DNA from 2 places in the Leucobacter muris genome. Region 1 is predicted to be linked to the other one. Evidence: predicted binding sites of a transcription regulator. Region 1 holds the regulator's gene; the other holds the start of a gene.
The links. Region 1 encodes LexA, which represses DNA repair genes until DNA is damaged. Its sites were predicted from a motif close to TCGAACANNTGTTCGA; they were not measured.
Positions count from the first base shown of each region.

Region 1 (4,230 bases):
CGACAACGACTCGGCGCACAGCGCCGACATCGACTACGCCGAGCTGATCCCCGAGCTGTTCCAGATCGAGGCGGGGTACTTCCTGGTGCAGGCCGCGGGGGAGAAGGATCCGGATCGTGTCGCCCGTCTCGTCGGCGGTCAGCTGCGCGGACGGGCATCCCGCGGGCGCGCCCCGCGCGTGCTCATCGGCGTGACCAACCCCACCCATCCGAGGCTCGAGACGGCCGAGCAGATCCGCGACCAGCTCGTGCGGGCGGCGCGCTTCGTGCCGCCCGAGCTGCTCGGCTCTACCGACGACTGCGGGTTCTCGCCCTACCTCATCGACGAGAAGCCGCGGCACGGCTCGCCCGACTTCGCCCGCGACGTGGCCTTCGCCAAGATCGCCGCTCGGGTGCGGGGCACCGAGCTGGCGTCCGAGGCCCTGGCGGGAGCGGCGTCGTGAGCCCGCTGCCGCTCGCGGGCAGCGCGCCCACCCGCGCCCGCTTCTCCTTCGAGGTGTTCCCGGCGCGCAGCGGCGCCGCCGCCCTCGCCCTCGGGCACGCCGTGCAGCACCTCTCCGCAGCCGGCCCCGACTTCATCTCGGTCACCTACGGGGCGAACGGGTCCAACCGCGACGCGTCGCTCGACCTGCTGAAGTACCTGCGCGATCACACCGACGCACTGCCGCTCGCACACCTCACCACGGTCGGTGAGAGCCGCGATGCGGTGCGCGAGACGATCCACCGCATCATGGACGCCGGCGTGCACGACTTCCTCGCCCTGCGCGGCGACCCGCCGCGGGGGCTCGACGAGCACGACCCTGCGGTGACGGGATCCCTGTCGTCGCTCGAGCTGGTCGATCTGGTCGCCGAGGCCCGCGCCGAGCGACCGCCGCTCACGAGCGTCGGGCGCACCGCCGTGGCCGCGTACCCGAACGGGCACCCGCTGTCGCGATCGCGTTCGCAGGACATCGAATGGCTCATCGAGAAGCAGGAGGCCGGCGCGCAGTTCGCCGTCACGCAGCTCTTCTTCCGGGCCGAGGAGTACCTCGGCTTCGTGGGCGACGCCCAGAGCGCGGGGCTGCGGATCCCCGTGCTGCCCGGGCTCATGCCGGTCTCGACGAGTGCGCAGCTGCGCAAGGTCGCGTCGCTGGCGGGTCGCCCGGCCCCCGAGGGGCTGGAACGGGCACTCGAGGAGGCCGGGGGATACGCGCCCGAGCTGGGCGTGGAGCACACGGTCGACCTCGCACGCGCGCTGCTCGCCGGGGGAGCCCCGTCGGTGCACCTCTACACCTTCAACCGGCACGAGCAGGTGCTGGCCGTGCTGCGCGAGCTGCAGCTGCTGACGCCGGATCCGATCGGCTGAGGGTACGGCAGCGCCGGGCGCTTCCGCGGCGTTCGGCCGCTCGCCACCGCGTGCCGACGCCGGGCCGGGGGCGGCCCCGGCCCGGCCTGCGCGATCAGACGGAGCGGAAGACCGCGACGACGCGGCCGAGCACCTCGGCGTGGTCGCCGAGGATCGGCTCGAACGCGCTGTTGCGCGGCAGCAGCCACGTGTGGCCGTCGCGGCGGCGGAAGACCTTGACGGTCGCCTCGCCGTCGAGCATCGCCGCGACGATGTCGCCGTTCTCGGCCTCGCGCTGCTGGCGCACGACCACAAAATCGCCGTCGCAGATCGCCGCATCGATCATGGAGTCGCCCACCACGCGCAGCATGAACAGCTGGCCGTCGCCCACGAGCTGCCGGGGGAGCGGCACGATCTCCTCGACCTGCTGGTCGGCCGTGATCGGCACGCCCGCGGCGATCTGCCCGACCAGGGGCACGTAGGCGGCTTCCTCGACCTGCTGCGCGGGGGCGTCGGCGATGGCCGCGCTCGTGCTCGCCAGCTCGACGAGGATCTCGAGTGCTCGGGGCCGGTTCGGATCGCGGCGGATGTACCCGCCGAGCTCGAGGCGGCTGAGCTGGTGGGTGACGCTCGAGAGCGAGGAGAGCCCGACGGCGTCGCCGATCTCGCGCATGCTGGGCGGGTAGCCGCGAGTGTCGACCGAGCGCGCGATGCACTCGAGGATCGCCTGCTGCTTCTCGCTGAGGGGCTTCCGGGAGTGGGGAGCGTCGCTCATCGCTGTCCTTTCCGAGGCCCGAGGGCGGTGGCGGGAGGGTCGGATCCATGAATGTCAGTGGTTGCTGATTCAGTGATGCCGTTGCTCGAAACCATAGCCGCTGCATTCGAACACCGCCAAACAAGTGTTCGAGTGTCGCGGAAAAGATCGAAACATGTGTTCGAAGATCTTGCTTGCGGTTTCGATTCATCGAAGATATATTCGAAACAGATGTTCGCCCCGATGTGATACTCGCGGCGGCGCGGAAGAACAGGAGAGACCACCATGAGCGCACAGGCGGTTCTGCAGCACGAGTCGTACGAGGTTCGCCCCCCGAAGGCGAACGCGAAGCTGCGCCTCACGCGTCGCGGGCGAGTGGTCTTCGGATCGCTGGCCACCGTGATGGTCGCGGGCCTGCTCGCGCTGGCGGCGACGTTCGCGGGCCCCCAGGCCTTCGCGTCGGAAGAGGGCGCTTCCGGCCAGCAGTTCCACTACGTGGTCGTGCAGCCCGGTGCTTCGCTCTGGTCGCTCGCGACCGAGCTCGACCCCGAGGCCGACCCGCGCGACCTGGTCGCCGAGATCGTGCAGCTCAACCAGCTCGACGGCTCTGGCATCGAGGCGGGCGAGGCGATCGCGGTGCCGCTGCGGTACTCCGACAGCCCCGCGGTGTTCGGGGCCGACGAGCTCGATACGTGAGGGTGTGAAGCCTGAGCGATCGAAGCGTGCGCGTTCGAAGGCGTCCCGGGCGCACCCACTAGGTTCCGACCCTGCGCGCCGGCCTCGCGAGCCGGCGGCGCCCCGGGGAGGTTCTAAACTGGTGCGGTGACCAGCCTGAGCGATCTCCCTCTCCGCGCCAACCTCGTCGGCAAGCAGCCCTACGGGGCTCCCCAGGATCCCGTGCCGGTGAGCCTCAACGTCAACGAGAACACGCATCCGATCCCCGAGGGCGTGGTTGCCGACATCGCGGAGTCGCTCGCGCAGGCGGTTCACGGAGTGAACCGCTATCCCGACCGCGAGTTCACCGAGCTGCGCGAGGCCCTGGCCGGTTATCTCGGCCATGGCCTGACCGTCGAGCAGCTGTGGGCGGCGAACGGCTCGAACGAGGTGCTGCAGCAGATTCTGCAGGCGTTCGGCGGCCCCGGGCGCTCGCTGCTGAGCTTCACGCCCACCTACTCCATGTACCCGCTGCTCGCCTCGGGCACCGACACGGAGTGGATCGCCGTTGCGCGCCCCGCCGACTACGCCCTCACCCCCGAGCTCGTGGTCGGCGCCCTGCGCGAGCACCGGCCCGACATCGCCATCCTGTGCGGCCCCAACAACCCCACCGGCACGCCGCTCGACCGCGAGGTGATCCTCGCCGCCTATGAGGCCTTCGACGGCATCCTCATCGTCGACGAGGCCTACCACGAGTTCGACGCGCAGCGCGAGAGCGCGGTCGCGCTGCTGCCCGGCCGCCATCGCCTGCTCGTCTCGCGCACCATGAGCAAGGCCTTCGCCTTCGCCGGCGTGCGCCTCGGATATCTCGCGGCAGACCCCGCCGTGATCGACGCCCTGCGCCTCGTGCGACTGCCGTACCACCTCTCCGCGCTCACGCAGGCCGCGGCTACCGCCGCCATACGCCACTCCGACGAGATGCTCGCCACCGTCGCCGACATCCGCGATCAGCGCGATCGGCTCGCCGCCGCACTCGTGCAGCTCGGCTACGAGGTGCACCCGTCCGGCGCGAACTTCCTGCTGGTCGGCGGCTTCGACGATCCGGCAGCGGTCTTCGAGTCGCTGCGCGCGCAGGGTATCCTGATCCGCAACCTCGGCATCGAGGGGCACCTGCGCATCACCGCCGGGACCGAGAGCGAGACCACCGCCGTGATCGAGGCGATCGCGGCGCTGACGCCGACTGCGCGCTGACGCCCGCCCTGCCGCGTGGACGGCCGCCTCGACGCGGAGAGCGTGCGCTTCAGATACAAGTGACAGCTATCTTCCGTGCGTGCGGATAGGATCGAGGCGATGTCTCAGCACGAACACGACGGCGCGAGCGACGCCGAGAACGCCCCGGGCGCGGGCGACGCCCCCACGAGCGAGGGCCTCGCCGCCGATACCGCGCAACGCGCCGACGCGTCGGGCTCGGTGTCGACCGCTCGGTCCGTCGAGGCCGG
Region 1 is NZ_CP035037.1:1,142,996-1,147,225, forward strand. It holds gene Leucomu_RS05325 (uroporphyrinogen decarboxylase/cobalamine-independent methonine synthase family protein) at 1-442, shown strand, start outside; gene Leucomu_RS05330 (methylenetetrahydrofolate reductase) at 439-1,344, shown strand; gene lexA (transcriptional repressor LexA) at 1,439-2,098, opposite strand; gene Leucomu_RS05340 (hypothetical protein) at 2,363-2,773, shown strand; gene Leucomu_RS05345 (histidinol-phosphate transaminase) at 2,900-3,982, shown strand; gene Leucomu_RS05350 (DsbA family protein) at 4,082-4,230, shown strand, end outside.

Region 2 (4,230 bases), 1.1 Mb from region 1:
TGAGGGCGCGATGCGCGGGCAGGTACTCGGGGTGCTCGGCGAGGATCGGCACGCTCTCGTAGACGTAGCGCAGCTCGTCGCTGATCTCGTCGGGCACACCCGCGTCGATGAGGGCGTAGATGCGCTCGGTGGCGCTCTCGGGTCGGTCGATGATGCGCCGCCGCTGCTCGCTGAACTGCTCCATCGCCCCCGCGAGCGCCGTGATCTGCAGCTCGTTGAGGCTGGAGAAGTAGTGCAGCACGTTGGCCGGGCTCATCTCGGCCTCGGCCGCGACGGCGCGCACGTTGATCGGCTTGCGCGGGCGGGAGCGGGCGACCCGCCAGAACGCGCGGATGATGTCTTCGCGGCGTTCGTGGCGTCGGCGCGCGGTCGCGTTCATGGTGTCAGCCTAGCGGGAGATGAGCGCGCGACCCCCGGAGCACGGCGCTCGCAGCGTCGGAGTCCGCGCCGGCCCGTCGCCCCGCGCGGGGCGACGGGCCGGCGATCCCGCGCCCTATTCGGCGCCCCGGGGCATGACCTTCACCGATTCGGTGAGGCTCGCGTAGTAGGCGGGCTTGCGCTTCTTGAGCACGAGGCCCACGACGATGCCGCCGATGAAGAGGATCGGGGTCGGCAGCAGCAGCACCTGATTAATCGGCCCCTCGAGCCCCGTGACGACCTCGAAGTTCGTGACGATGAGGAAGTAGCCGATGATCAGTCCGATCGCCCCGATGGCGGGAGCCACGACGACGCGCCAGACGCTGTGGCCGCGGCGATCCCTCACGAAGTACCAGACCACGGCCACCGCGGTGACCGCTTGGGCGAAGACGAGCCCCTGCACGCCCGTGGCGTAGGTCCAGATCGCGAGCCCGAGGAACGGGTCGGCCCGCAGCAGCAGGGCGACCACGACCGCGAGCAGCGAGATCGCCGAGAGGGTGATGCTCGCGACGGCGGGCGACTGGCTGCGCGCGCTCGACCGCCCGAGGGCGCGGGGCAGCAGCCCCTCGCGGCCGAGCGAGAAGAGGTAGCGGGTGCAGGCGTTGTGGAAGGCGAGCACGCAGGCGAAGAAGCTCGTCACGATGAGTATCTTCATGACGAACGCCGCCCAGGCTCCGGCGTACTCGCCCGTGCCCTCGATGACGAGCGTCTCGAAGGCGTCGCTGCGGGCGAGCTCGATGAGGCCGTCGGCTCCGAACGCGAGGGTGAGGATCCAGAAGGTGAAGGCGTAGAAGACGCCGAGGAACGCGATCGCGATGATGGTGGCGCGGGGCACGGTGCGCTCCGGGCGCTTCGCCTCCTCGGCGTAGATCGCGGTGCTCTCGAAGCCGAGGTAGGCGCCGAAGCCGATGACGAAGAGCGCCCCCGCCCGGGTGCGAAGAACACGTTCTGCGGGTCGAAGGAGGCGAGGCTCGCGGGCTCGGGGCCGCCGTCGACGAGCACGGCGACGGCGAGCACGAGCAGGATCGCGACCTCGAGGGTGAGCAGCACCGCGAGCACCTTCGCGCCGACGTCGACCTTGTTGTAGCCGAGCAGCCCCACGATGAGCACCGCCGCGACCGAGTAGACGCCCCAGTGCAGCTCGACGCCGAAGAGCTCGGCGAAGGTGAACTCGGCGAAGAAGCCGATGAAGCCGTAGAAGCAGACGACGAGCGCCACATAGGCGAACACCGTGACCGACGAGACCGCGAGGCCCGCCGGTTTGCCGAGGCCGCGCGAGACGTACGCGTAGAAGGCGCCGGCGTTGCGCACGCTCTGGGACATCGCCGTGAAGCCGAACGCGAAGCAGATGAGCACGGCGCCCGAGAAGAGGATCGCGCCGGGCGCGCCGATGCCGCCCATGCGGAACGAGGTGATCGCGCCGCTGACGATCACGGTGAGGGGCGCCGCGGCCGAGATGACGAAGAAGACGATGTCCCAGGTGCCGAGTCGCCCGGCCGCGAGCTCACCGCCCTTCGTCGCCGTTACTGTGGTGGACGGTGCTGACATGTCGACTCCTTCGTCATCGGGACGCGTGGCATTCTTCAAACACGGATCGAATGATCGCGCTTAGGGCCTCGAAAATGTAGTGTAATCACAAACGGAAGGATTAAACAATGTTCAATACTTCGGAGTCGACACCCCCGCTGGGTGACCAGGGGGCCGGGGCCGCCCCTCGCGCCCGCGACCTCGGCGTGCCCCTCGACGGCACGCCCGGCCCGCTCAACGCCATCACCGACGTGCCGGGCCTCGAGGTCGGCTTCGTCACGATCACCGACGACGCGCCCGTCGTCGCGCGCACCGGCGTCACCGCCATCCTTCCGCGCGGGCGCGACCGCGCGGGCCTTCCCTGCGCCGCCGGCGTCGCAGTGCTCAACGGCAATGGCGAGCTCACCGGTCGCAGCTGGATCGAGGAGTCCGGGCAGCTGCAGGCGCCCATCGCCATCACCAACTCGCACGCCGTCGGCTCGGTGCACCGCGGCGTCGACCGCTGGATGGCTGCGCACCACTCCGACAGCGCGGCCGCGTGGATGCTGCCCGTGGTCGGCGAGACCTGGGACGGCTACCTCAACTCGATCAACGCCGACACGGTGCGCCCCGAGCACGCCGAGCAGGCCCTCGACGCGGCCTCGGGCGGCCCGCTCGCCGAGGGCAGCGTCGGCGGCGGCACCGGCATGAACTGCTACGGCTTCAAGGGCGGCACCGGCACGGCCTCGCGCACCGTGCGCATCGGCGACGAGTCGTACACGGTCGGCGTGCTGCTGCAGGCGAACTTCGGATCCCGCGAGGAGCTCAAGATCGCGGGCCGACCCCTCGGCCGCGAGTCGCGGGCGCCCAACCCGATGGAGACGAGCGAATGGTTCGACCGAGAGCTCTCGGGAGCCCGCGCCGTTCCCGGCGCCGGCAGCGTCATCGTGGTCGTCGTGACCGACGCGCCCCTGCTGCCCGACCAGTGCGAGGCGCTCGCCCGCCGCGTACCGCTCGGCCTCGCGCGCACCGGCACCACCGGCAGCCACTTCTCGGGCGACATCTTCCTCGCGCTCTCGACTGCCAATGAGGGCTCCCTCGGATCGCGGATGGGCACGACGGGGCCGGTGGTCGAGCAATTCGCGCACGTCGCGTGGGGACGCATCGACGCCCTCTTCACCGGTGTCGTCGAAGCGACCGAGGAGGCGGTGCTGAACGCGCTCGTCGCAGCCCGCGACACGGTCGGCCGCGAGGGGCACGAGAGCTTCGCGCTGCCCCACGACGAGGTGCGGGCCGCATTCTCCGCGGAGTGAGCACCCGGTGAGCGGGCTCGGGTCGAGCCGGGCCCGACCGCCTCACTCGGGCGCACCCGCCTCCTCCAGCTCCTCGAAGTTCTCGAGATCCTGCGAGAGGCTCTCATAGGTCTCGGGACGCTTCGACTTCAGGTACCCGGCGTAGAGCACGCCGCCCACCACCGCGAGCACCAGCACCCACGGCAGCATGAGCACGTACAGCGCGCTCGATCCCGCCACGAGGTCGAAGTTCGCGATCGCCATGATGCTGAAGAGCAGCAGCGCGAGGAAGCCCAGGCCGGGGGCGATCAGGGTGCTCCAGATGCGCGGATCGCGGTTGCGCCGGAAGTACACCACCACGGCGAGCGCGGCGATCGCCTGCACGATCATGATCGAGAGCGTGCCGAAGCCGAGACCCACCGGCACCAGGGTCGCCACCGGGGGCAGCGGGTTGCCCTCGGGGTCGGTCTCCACGAAGATCGCGAAGACGCCGGCGATCACGAGCGCGAAGACCAGGTTCACCGCGAGACCGCGCTGGGGCGCACCCTTCGCGTTGGTCTGCGCCAGCCAGTGGGGCAGCACACGGGCTCTGCCGAGCGCGTAGAGGTAGCGGGCGGCCGAGTTGTGGAACGCGAGCTGCGCCGCGAACAGGCTGACCACGAGCAGCACGATGGCGACGATCCCCATCACCGGGCCGAGGTACTGGTCCATGAGCATGAGCGTCAGGTCGCCGCCGTCGAGGTGGTCGAGCGCCGTCTGCTGCGCGTCGAACACGCCGAGCGCGCTCACGATCGCCCACGCGCCGAACGCGTGGAGCCCGCCGATGAGGACGATCGCGACGTAGGTCGCGCGCGGGATCGTCTTGCGCGGCTCGCGCGCCTCCTCACCGAACAGCGCCGTGGCCTCGAACCCGATGAAGGCCGTGGCGACGAGCAGCAGCGCGATCCAGACGGAGCCGCCCACCAGGATCTCGGGGCTGAACGCGAGTGTGATCGCCTGGATGTCGAAGCCCGTC
Region 2 is NZ_CP035037.1:2,212,319-2,216,548, forward strand. It holds gene Leucomu_RS10310 (hypothetical protein) at 1-379, opposite strand, end outside; gene Leucomu_RS15725 (APC family permease) at 494-1,552, opposite strand; partial or broken gene Leucomu_RS15730 (APC family permease) at 1,438-1,965, opposite strand; gene Leucomu_RS10320 (DmpA family aminopeptidase) at 2,073-3,236, shown strand; gene Leucomu_RS10325 (APC family permease) at 3,279-4,230, opposite strand, start outside.
Region 2: the regulator LexA is predicted to act here: its motif matches at 2,034-2,049, upstream of Leucomu_RS10320 (DmpA family aminopeptidase).